2 regions of the Silvimonas sp. genome follow, and region 1 is predicted to be linked to the other one. Evidence: riboswitches for the same ligand, from Rfam matches in the RefSeq annotation. Region 1 holds a riboswitch; the other holds the start of a gene.
The links. A riboswitch is a leader RNA that binds a small molecule or an ion and turns the genes downstream of it on or off. The one in region 1 is predicted to bind glycine.
Positions count from the first base shown of each region.

Region 2: it holds a riboswitch for glycine, as region 1 does, so the genes downstream of both, P4L78_RS03280 (L-serine ammonia-lyase) here and gcvT (glycine cleavage system aminomethyltransferase GcvT) in region 1, are expected to answer to the same signal.

Region 1 covers NZ_JARLJK010000066.1:344,470-350,315, reverse strand. Annotated here, with positions in the region: gene gcvP (aminomethyl-transferring glycine dehydrogenase) at 89-2,950, opposite strand; gene gcvH (glycine cleavage system protein GcvH) at 3,047-3,433, opposite strand; gene gcvT (glycine cleavage system aminomethyltransferase GcvT) at 3,556-4,701, opposite strand; glycine riboswitch at 4,755-4,870, opposite strand; glycine riboswitch at 4,985-5,082, opposite strand; gene P4L78_RS09510 (REP-associated tyrosine transposase) at 5,130-5,753, opposite strand.
Region 2 covers NZ_JARLJK010000054.1:387,022-392,867, forward strand. Annotated here, with positions in the region: gene P4L78_RS03270 (hypothetical protein) at 1-212, shown strand, start outside; gene P4L78_RS03275 (ChbG/HpnK family deacetylase) at 409-1,317, opposite strand; glycine riboswitch at 1,521-1,606, shown strand; gene P4L78_RS03280 (L-serine ammonia-lyase) at 1,840-3,240, shown strand; gene recD (exodeoxyribonuclease V subunit alpha) at 4,105-5,846, opposite strand, start outside.

The DNA of each region.
Region 1 (5,846 bases):
TCGCAATGAGTGACTTGGTAATGCAAAATGGATAAAAGAAGGCCACCGCAGCGGGTGGCCTTTGTATTACGGCAAGCAACGACAACTATCAAGCGTAGCTATCCATGCTCGGGCAGCTGCAAACCAGGTTGCGGTCGCCAAACACATCGTCGATGCGCTTCACGGTTGGCCAGAACTTGTTGGTCGCCACGTACGGCAGCGGGAACACCGCAACCTCACGACTGTATGGGTGAGACCATTCGCCAACTACGTCCGCCTGGGTGTGCGGCGCGTTGTGCAGCGGATTGTCCTCGGCGGGCCATTCGCCGCTTTGCACTTTGGCGGCTTCAGCACGGATGCTGATCATGGCGTCGATGAAGCGATCGAGTTCGGCTTTGGATTCGGATTCGGTTGGCTCAATCATCAATGTGCCTGCAACCGGGAAGCTCATGGTCGGGGCGTGGAAGCCGTAATCCATCAGGCGCTTGGCGATATCGACTTCAGTCACGCCGGATGCTGCCTTGAGCGGGCGCAGATCAATAATGCACTCGTGCGCGACGCGGCCTTTGCTGCCGGTGTACAGCACCGGGTAATGCTCGGCCAGGCGGGTGGCGATGTAGTTGGCGTTCAGCAGCGCGGCTTCGGTGGCAAGGCGCAGACCTTCCGCGCCCATCATCGTCACGTACATCCAGCTGATCGGCAGAATACTGGCGCTACCAAAGGGCGCGGCGGATACCGCCGTCATGCCGCTCTGCGCGCCCGGTACCGGCGTGACCACATGGCTGGCCATGAACGGCGCCAGATGCGCTTTCAGGCCAATCGGGCCCATGCCCGGACCGCCGCCGCCGTGCGGAATGCAGAACGTTTTGTGCAGATTCATGTGCGATACGTCGGCACCGATATCAGCCGGGCGACACAGCCCGACCTGCGCGTTCAGGTTGGCGCCATCCATGTAAACCTGACCGCCGTGACTGTGCACCAGATCGCAAATCTCTTTCACGGCTTCTTCAAACACGCCATGGGTGGACGGATAAGTGAGCATCAGCGCGGCCAGATCAGCTGCGTGCTCTTCGGTCTTGGCTTTCAGATCGGGGATATCGATATTGCCGTTGTCATCACACGCCACCACCACCACGCGCATGCTCATCATCTGGGCGGTGGCGGGATTGGTGCCGTGGGCGGAACGTGGGATGAGGCACACATCACGCTTCTGGTCGCCACGGCTGTCGTGATAGCGGCGAATCGCCAGCAGACCGGCGTATTCGCCCTGCGCGCCGGAATTCGGCTGCATGGAGATCGCATCAAAACCGGTGATGGCTTTGAGTTGTTCGGCCAAGCCGTCGATCATTTCCAGATAACCCGTGGTTTGATCGACCGGCGCAAACGGATGCAGCTCGGCAAATTCCGGCCAGGTGACCGGGATCATTTCACTAGTGGCGTTCAGCTTCATGGTGCAAGAGCCGAGCGAAATCATCGAGTGATTCAGCGCCAGGTCTTTGTTTTCCAGCTTCTTCAAATAGCGCAGCATTTCGTGCTCGCTATGGTGGGTGTTGAAGACCGGATGCGTGAGGATGGCCGATTCACGTTTCAGCCCAGCCGGAATGAAGTCGGCACTGACGGCCTTATCCAGATCAGCCAGATCAAACACTTTGCCGGTGAACAGGCCAAGCAGCGTTTCCAGATCGCGCTCGGTGGCTTTTTCGTGGAACGCCACACCCAGCACGCCGTTGCCAGCGCGCCGCAGATTGATACCCGCGCCCAACGCCGCGTGGTAAACGGAATCGGCCTTGCTGCCCAGATCGACCTGCACGGTGTCATAGAATTTGTTGAACACCAACTTGCCGCCACTTTTCTGTACGCCAGTGGCAAACAGCGCGGCCAGGTGATGGATGCGCGCGGCGATGCGCTTGATACCCGCTGGGCCGTGGTACACCGCATACATGCCGGCGATATTGGCCAGCAGCACTTGCGAGGTACAGATATTGGAATTGGCTTTCTCGCGGCGGATATGTTGCTCGCGGGTTTGCAGCGCCATGCGCAGTGCCGGTTTGCCAGCGGCATCGACCGACACGCCAATGATGCGGCCTGGTGCCGAGCGTTTCATTTCATCTTTGAACGCAAAATACGCAGCGTGCGGGCCACCAAAGCCCATCGGTACGCCAAAGCGTTGCGTGTTGCCGATGGCGACATCCGCGCCCATTTCGCCCGGGGATTTGAGCAGTACCATCGCCATCATGTCGGCTGCAACAATCGCCACGGCCCCCTTGGCCTTGGCGGCGGCAATGTAACCAGTCAGATCAACCAGTTCACCGTTTTCGCCCGGGTACTGGAATAGCGCGCCAAAGTATTCGTTGGTACCGGCCGCTTCGGCATGACCCACCACCAGTTCAAAGCCGAAGTGATCGGCACGGGTTTTCAATACGTCCAGGGTTTGTGGCAGCACACGCTCATCCACAAAAAACTGGTTGGCTTTGGTCTTGGACACACGGCGTGCCATGGCCATGGCTTCAGCAGCAGCGGTGGCTTCATCCAGCAACGAAGCATTGGCCAATTCCAGGCCAGTCAGGTCGATGACCATTTGCTGGTAGTTCAGCAATGCTTCCAGTCGGCCCTGCGCGATTTCGGCCTGATACGGTGTATAGGCGGTGTACCAGCCGGGGTTTTCCAGTACGTTGCGCAAAATGACGTTAGGCAGGCGTGTGGGGTGATAACCCAGCCCGATATACGATTTGTTGACGCGGTTCTTGCCAGCAATTTCTTTCAGGCGGATCAGCGCCTCAGTTTCGGAAATTGCATCCTGCAAGGCCAGCTTCTGGTTGAAGCGGATACCGGCTGGCACGGTCTGGTCGACCAGTTCTGCGCTGGATTTCAGACCCAGCGTGGCGAGCATGGCGGTAGCGTCGGCCTCATCAATACCAATATGGCGGTTGATGAAATCGTCGTGATTAAACAATTCTGAGAGCGTCGTCATTTAGGGCAAATCCAGGCAAGCTGCGGCAAGTGGGCAAGGGCAAATCGGTGAAACATGTAGGGCGGGTGGCGGTGGGTTACACCCGCCCTACAGGTATTACGCGCCCAGTTCGCGGGCGTAGTCTTCGGCGGACAACATGCCGTCCAGATCGGCGGCATCGGCCGGCTTGAGACGGAAGAACCAGCCGCCGGTGTACGGCTCGGTATTGGCGATTTCCGGGCCGGCTTCCAGTTCGGTATTGATGGCGACCACTTCACCGGCAATTGGTGCGTACACGTCAGACGCGGCTTTTACGGATTCAACCACACCGGCTTGTTCTTCTTTAGCCAGCGTCGTGCCTACTTTTGGCAACTCCACAAACACCAGATCGCCCAGCAATTCTTGCGCGTGGTGGGTAATGCCCACAGTGACGGTCCCATCGGCTTCCAGGCGCATCCACTCGTGGCTGGCGGCGTATTTCAGTTCTGCAGGGATATCCAGCATGATGGTTCTCTCTCGATTCAAATGGGTTTAAATGCTTGTTACTGCTTCAGAAAAATTCAGAACCAGTAAATCCGGATTACAAGCGGGCGAGCCGTTGCCCACGGCTCGCCACGCAGATTGATTTAGTCAAAGACCTTCTTGCCCAGGCGCACAAATGGCAGCTTGACCACGCGCACAGGCGTCAGTGTGCCACGCAGATCCACCTCTGCGGTGCTGCCGGTTGCGGCAGGTACGCGGGCAATGGCAATTGAGTGTTTGAGCGTGGGCGAGAAGGTGCCGCTGGTGATGACGCCTTCGCCAGCGCCTGCAACCACCACTCGCATGCCTTCACGCAGCACGCCGCGGCCTTCCAGCACCAGGCCGACTTGTTTCATGGCAACCCCAGCGGCTTTTTCAGCCTCCAGCGCGGCGCGGCCGATAAAGTCGCGGCTGGCGGGTTCCCAGGCGATAGTCCAGCCCATACCGGCTTGCAGCGGGCTGATGGTTTCATCCATGTCGTGGCCGTACAGATTCATGCCTGCTTCCAGCCGCAGCGTGTCGCGTGCACCCAGACCACACGGCGCGACACCGGCAGCGATCAGTTGCGAGAAAAACGCAGGGGCCTCAGCCGCCGGAATCATGATTTCCAGGCCGTCTTCACCGGTATAGCCGGTACGGGCCACAAACCATTCGCCCATCGCTACACCCTGGAATACCTTGAGCGCGCGGATCGCATCTGCCCATTGCGGCTTGACGCTACAGACTTTGTCGATGGCGTTGGGGCCTTGCACCGCCAGCATTGCCAGATCATCACGCACGGTCAGGATGACCTCGCGACCTTCGCTGGTTTTACGCAACCATGCCAAGTCCTTTTCTCGCGTACCGGCATTGACTACCATGCGATAACCGTCTTCGGCCAGATAGACGATCAGATCGTCGATCACCGTGCCTTCAGGCGTCAGCAAGCCCGAATACAACGCCTTGCCCATGTAACCGAGCTTGGCCACATCGTTAGCCAGAATGCCTTGCAACCAGGACTTGGCATCGCCACCGGTGATATCGAGCACCACCATGTGCGAAACATCGAACATGCCTGCATCGGCGCGCACGATTTCGTGTTCTTTGAGTTGGGAGCCGTAATGAATCGGCATGGACCAGCCCGCGAAGTCGACAATCTTCGCGCCAGCGTCGAGGTGGGATTGGTACAGCGGTGTACCCCTCGGGGGTACCCCCACAGTGGCGCTGGATGTGCTTGAGTCGGGTTGCAGCGGGGTGCGTGGAGCGGTCATCGGGATTTCCTGGGCGTGTGGATTGCAAATACGTACACCGTATCTGCGGCTTACCACACCCCTCTGTCCCGGCACCTGAGATTTTCAGGCGATGGCGTATGCACGCACTGTCGCCCTTAGCCCCTTCGGTGTGCGCGCAACAACCGCGCCGCTCTCCAGAGTTTTTCCAGCCCGCCACTGAATAAAAAGGTGATGGCTGCGTTGCCCGGCCTTGCCGTACAGCAAAGTACTGTCTGCGGCCTGGCGTCTTGCCCTAACCCTTTTCTTCAGCGGCCTTTGCGGCCGATGTCATACAGTCCTTTTGCCTGAGCGATTGCGGGTGCGCTTGCGCCTTCGGCGGCTTCATCCATTGCGGACAAAACACTCTCCTGCATGACGGGCGGATTATGCGCAGCCCACGCCCGCTTGGCAACTGCCGTTCATGCGGGTCAAGGGGAATATGTCATGGAGGTGGCGGGTTGCACCCGCCCTACTAAGGCGCTGCGAATATGAAGTAGGGCGGGTGTAACCCGCCGGTTGATGAATGGCAATGGTTTTTTGCAATACACCAATCCGCAGAATAGACGCCTTGCTGCATATACTCTGTGAAACGAAGACCACGGCCAGTCTAAGATGCGGGTGATCAATCCATGCTTCATCGGGTTCCAGTGCAGGTAATCCAGATAGCTCTTGAATTCTTGTTCATTGGCGATCGCGTGTTCCCAGAAGCGATGCTGCCAAAGTGTGCTGTGGCCCTTTGTCCTTCGGCGTGGATTGAGTAAATCGGGTTGCAGATAGCTTTCTGCACACGCTACGCTAACATCACGTTTTATCTTCTTCCAGCGAGTGGAAAAGTCGGCATCCCCATCAGGTAACGTCCAGATGCAGTGCAGGTGATCTGGCAAAAGTACCCAGCCATCGATACGAAATGGCCGTGTTCTGCGTGTTTCAACAATGGCAACGTGCAATGCCTTGCGAACATCCGCGTTGGTCAAAATGGGCCGCCGCTGTTCTGTGACTACAGTAAAGAAGTAGGTGCCTCCGGGGATTTGAGTTCGCAGGTAGTTGGACATATCTGAACGGTCGGCCTATGTGAAGTGTCGAGCCTATGCGTGGATTTCTAATCTGGATTTGATGTAGTTCATGGAGCTAGCGTGGCAATCGGG
Region 2 (5,846 bases), on a different contig from region 1:
GCCAGTGCAGCGCGCGACCGGGGCAGGCCGGTGAGCAAGGCAGCGGTAATGGGCACAAGCAACATCGACGGCCGCCACCCGCGATGGATAGTGACAATGGCGACGGCCCTCCGGATGGTCCGCCGCCGGGTGGTAAAGAGGGCCATCGCCCGCCCCCGCGTGACGGCTCCGCACCGCAAGGCGTGCCACCTTCGGGTTGTGGCGTGCAGTAACTTTGTGACTCGGCTTTTGTTTGAGTCAATGTCAGGACAAACGACTTACCCGATTTTTTGTTGGACCGTGCGTACTGTTGGCCGCACGTTGCGTACTTCCCTGGGAACTGGTGTTGTAGTGTGACGCCTCAGGCCGCAAGCGGGTTGCTGACCCTCGCTGCGGTCTTTTTTTTGCGCTTGGGCATGCCGACTGAGTTCAATCAGCCGACAGTGCCTCACGCAGGGCACGCATGCCAATCAGCTTGAAACCGCGTTCGTCAATGGCGCTACGCAATGCCGCACTGCCCAGTAGCTCGCGATCCGCCACACGGGTGCGGAAGTCCCGGGCGGCAATGGTGCGCAGCTCTGGCGTATCGTCGGCGGGATGGCAAACCAGCACGTGCACGCCTGGGCCACGGCTATCGAGCCAGTCGCAGGCAAATGCCAGTCGTTCTGAATGCTCAAGCTGCTTGTTGAACGGCAAGCCCATCACGCTGGCGACCAACACAACTTTGCCTGTCGCCGCCGCCGCCCGGTATTGAGCGACCACCTCTGCCGCTTCTTCCAGCGGAATCACGCACATCTGGGCAACCTGCCCGGCATCGATATCCGCAATCAGCGGTGGCACGCCATTTTGGGCGGCTAGTTCCAGGTAGATCGGCATCAGTTTGGGGTGATACAACGTCAGCATGTGGCTATCCACATGCGTGATATCGATCCCGAAAGCGGCGGCACGCTCGATTTGCGCGGTCAGTTCTTTGCGTGCGGCATCTACGTTGGCCGACTGGTGGGTCGGGCGCGCCAGCGAATGCAGATAACCGTGAGCATCCAGCAAGCCACTGGCTGGATCGCTGGTGGTGAGCGCACTCCAGCGATAGTCAGTCCACTCGCAATTGAGCGTCAGATGCACACCCAGATCGGCGGCCGCACCCAGCTCTTTGGCCGTGCGGGCCGCATATGGAAACCAGCTACAAGGCACCATGGTCGAGGCGGAAGTCAGGGTGCCGATCTCTACCAGCGAGCGCCATGCGCTGACGGTAGCCTGGCACATGCCGATATCGTCCGCGTGCGTAACCAATAGACGGTCACTGGCTTGAAAACCGAGGCGTTCTTGCAAGGTAGGCATGGTGCTTTCCTGTTTCTGGTTTGGATGGGCCGAGCCAGTATAGGCCTGGCGCATTGATCGCTGACGTTACGCCAGTGCAAGCGCGCAATGTCGGCAAACTCTGTTCCTGCCAAGGCATTTGGCGCGAATGTCGCAGCGGCCGATCATGGCGTAGAACCCTGATTGACATGCCATTGCCATCTCTCTACATTGCCCTCAGCTCTGACAGCTGCGCAGGAGAGACCACCGCTGGTGGCGCCGAAGGGGTATCGCCCTGAAAACTCTCAGGCAAAAGAACTGTGCTGCCATAGGGCTCTCTGGAGAGTGGGTCGCATGACCCCGCCGAAGGAAGCAAGGCGCCCATAGTGGGTGCCGCAATCTCTCAGGCACCAAGGACAGAGGGGGCAACATCCGGCTGGATACGGATGGGCTCTTGCTTTGGTGCCATTGCGCTTTGCGCGCCACAATCCCACCGCTCCCGCCGCCCGATTCAGCACAGTACGCTGGCCTGACGATTAGCCCGGCCAGTCAGAGAAGGTGCTTATGGCAATCAGCGTGTTCGACCTCTTCAAAGTGGGCATCGGCCCATCCAGTTCACACACGGTTGGCCCCATGCGCGCAGCCCGGCAATTTGCGCTGCGGCTGGCCAAAGATGGTGTGCTCGACCAGGTGACTAGCGTGCGCGCCGAACTGTTCGGCTCACTCGGCGCAACCGGCAAAGGTCACGGTTCGGATATTGCCGTGCTACTGGGCTTGAGCGGCGCCGAGCCGGATACAGTGGATGTCGATCAGGTCGCCGCGCAGGTAGCGGCGATTCGCAGCAGCCAGCAACTGCTGGTGTTGGGCACGCACGCGGTGGCTTTTCGCGAACCCGAGCATCTGACGCTGCACAAGCGCAAAACACTGCCATTTCATCCAAACGGCATGATCTTCGAAGCTTCCGACGTCGCTGGGCAGGTGTTGTCGCGGCGCGCGTATTTTTCGGTGGGTGGTGGTTTTGTGGTTGATGAAGCGGCCATTGATGCCGGTTTTGCGCCACCTGACGTAACCCACATGCGCCACCGTTTTGCCACTGCCGCCGAGTTGCTGGCACTGTGCGAATCGGAGCAAAAGTCGATCAGCCAGATCATGCTGGAAAACGAACTCACCTGGCGCGACGAGGCCACCGTGCGCCACGACTTGCTGAATATCTGGCAAGTGATGCAAGCCTGTGTGCGCCGTGGCTGCGAGCGCGAAGGCATCCTGCCCGGAGGGATGAAAGTCAAACGCCGCGCCGCCGAACTGCAACGCAAGCTGCTGGCTACGCCTGAGGCTGGTCTGCGCGACCCACTTACGGTTATGGATTGGGTCAACCTGTACGCGCTGGCGGTGAATGAAGAAAACGCCGCCGGTGGCCGGGTGGTAACGGCCCCCACCAACGGCGCCGCCGGCATCATCCCCGCAGTCATGCATTACTACATACGCTTTGTGCCCGGCGCGAATGAAGATGGCATCGTGCGTTTTATGCTGACGGCGGGAGCGATTGGCATTTTGTTCAAGCTGAATGCGTCCATTTCCGGGGCCGAAGTGGGTTGTCAGGGTGAGGTGGGTTCTGCCTGTTCTATGGCCGCTGGCGCTTTGGCTGAAGTGCTGGGAGGTACGCCGCAGCAGGTTGAAAACGCCGCCGAGATTGGTATGGAACACAACTTGGGACTGACTTGCGACCCGGTGGGCGGACTGGTGCAGGTGCCATGCATTGAGCGCAACGCCATGGCGTCAATCAAAGCCATTAACGCGGCACGGATGGCATTGCGCGGGGATGGCAGTCACTTTATTTCGCTGGATCGGGTGATCCGCACCATGCGCGATACCGGGCGGGATATGAATACCAAGTACAAGGAAACGGCGAGAGGTGGGTTGGCGATCAATATTGTTGAGGTGCCGGTGAATGTGGTGGAGTGTTGAGGTTGTTTTTGGCTGGCGATTTGGAAGGGGATTTGGCGCGGGGCGATTATCCACCGTGGCAGCAGTTGCGATGAGACGCGTTTTTGTAAGGCGGGTGCAACCCGCCGTTGCGGATTGGGTTTCAGCTTCAAAAGCTTGTTTTGTTTGTGCCTACGGCGCGAGTGAAAAGCGTTTGATACCCGGTGGTGATCGGGGGCACGTTTCATATGCAAAAGACACTTATCGTGCAACTTGCGTCGCCAAAGAAAGGTAACCCAAAGTCCCGCAGAGCGGGATAGCAAAAGGCGACCCGGGCGCGAGCGTCGGCGGGGCCCAAAGTCAAAAGCCGTGCCCATCGGGGGCACCCCCACAACGATGCAAAATGCTTCGAATGCGGTTGCAGGGGGAAGAACCGTCTGTTTGCCAAGATGGTCTACGCGCACCCTGCGTGCCCTCGGTCGGCCCGGAGCCTGGGTCTCCGGCTCTCGGTCGGCGTGGTGAGCATGGATGATGAGCCTGGAAGTAACGGCGATGCGATGCCCCTCTTTTCCAAAGAGGGGTTAGGGGAGATTGGGTTTTGGGTGGATTTGGCAGCGGTGGTGAACTCCATATTGCAGCCATCTCCCCCCGCCCCTCTTCCAAAAGAGGGGAGCTAAGAGCAACAGCAGATACCTTCGGCATCAATACTACCTCGTCATTCCCGGCCTGGGCGGCCCCCTTGGCGGGAATCCAGCGGCTACGTTCGCCATCGCTCCCTTGGCAGGAATTCAGTGCAATGGCGATTTACAACTGCGAAAGAACATAAACAGAAGCAATTCGCAAACAAACGATGTGCTTTTCAATTCACCTTTCACCACCGGGCCGAAGGCACTGACGCTCTGGGCATCACATCTCCCCACCCACCAACGCCTGTGCCAACCCACTCGCCCGTTTTGTCTTGCGGGCAACAGCGGTTTCAAACGCCTGCTGCCCCGGTGTTACCAACGTAAAGCGCTCGCGGGCGCGGGTGATGCCGGTGTAGACCAGCTCGCGGGTCAGGATCTGGCCACCGTCGACGGGTAGTACCAGCACGGTGTGTTCAAATTCGGAGCCCTGCGATTTGTGTACGGTCATGGCAAATGCGGTCTCGACATCTGCCAAGCGGCTGGCGAGGACTGAGCGCACGGTGTCGCCATCCATAAAATACACGCGCAGCGCACTTTGGCCGGCGGGTGGCGGCAGGGCGATGCCGATGTCGCCGTTGAAGACGTTGGTGCTGTAGTCATTGCGGGTCACCATCACCGGACGGCCGGCGTACCATTCACCGGTTTTGCGCAGTAGCTTTTCTTCTGCCAGCGCCTGTTCAATGGCGCGATTCAACCCGGCAACGCCCCAATCGCCGTCGCGTAAAGCGCACAGGATGCGGAAGCGATCAAACGCGGTGAGCACTTGTTTGACCCAGACATCGTGACTAGCGGCGTCGCTCAATTGCGGTGATGCAACGAGCTCCAGATAACTGCGATAGCCACCGGGTGCACCTTCGCGGCCGCACAGTGCCAGCGCGACAATATCCTGAGGATGGGCGCGATTGAGCCATTGCAAGTCCGGCCCGACGGGCGTCTGCAGTGTCGTCAATGCCTGGGTGATATCGCCAGAATTCACGGCTAGCGCCAATTGACCAATCGGCCCGCCAAAGCGGCGGCTGACGCGCAGCATCACCGTTTGCTGGGCCAGCGCGTTGCCGGGCTCGATATATTTCGCGGGCAAGGTTTCGCCGGTGGCAGCGGTTACGAATGTGGCGGTGTCTGTCGTGTAATGGCCTGCTTCAGCATCGCGGCACAAATCGCCCATTACCGCGCCAGCCTCAACCGAGGCCAGTTGATCTTTATCGCCCAACAAAATGACGCGTGCGTGAGCGGGCAGGGCGTCCAGTAACGCCGCCATCATTTCCAGATGGATCATTGAGGCTTCGTCGACGATCAACACATCAATGTCGAGTGGATTACCCGCGTGATGTTTGAGCTTGCGGGTATCCGGGCGAGCGCCGAGCAAGCCATGCAGCGTTCGGGCCGCACCCATGCGGTCGGCCAGCGTTTTAAGCGGTAGCTCGTCGCCCAGATTTTGCTGCAAACCGTCCAGTGCTTTGTCGATAGATTGCTTGAGCCGCGCCGCCGCCTTGCCCGTGGGCGCGGCCAGCGCGATGCGCAGCTTGTCGGCATCGTCGGCGGTGGCAAACAACAGGGCCAGCAGGCGCGCCACGGTGTAGGTCTTGCCGGTGCCAGGCCCGCCAGTGATGATTGCCAATTGCCCGCGCGTGGCCACGGCACAAGCCACCTTTTGCCAATCGGGTTCGTGCTGACCGGCTGCGGGAGTAACAAACAAGCGATCCAGCCAACTGCGCAAGCGCGTGCTGTCCACTGCGGCCAGGCTTTGGGTGCGGCTGCGAATGCTGCTGGCAACACGACGTTCGTAATCGAAATAGCGGCGCAGATACAAGCGGCAGCCGACCAGCAGCAATGGTGCGTTATCCGCGCCCAGCGCTTGGGCAACCAGATTGCTGCCGTTTAAGCTAGCCTGCCATTGCGCCAGGCTGGCCGGCAGGCTGTGCAGCACCCCATCGATCTCCGCCAGCGCCGTGGCAGGCCAGC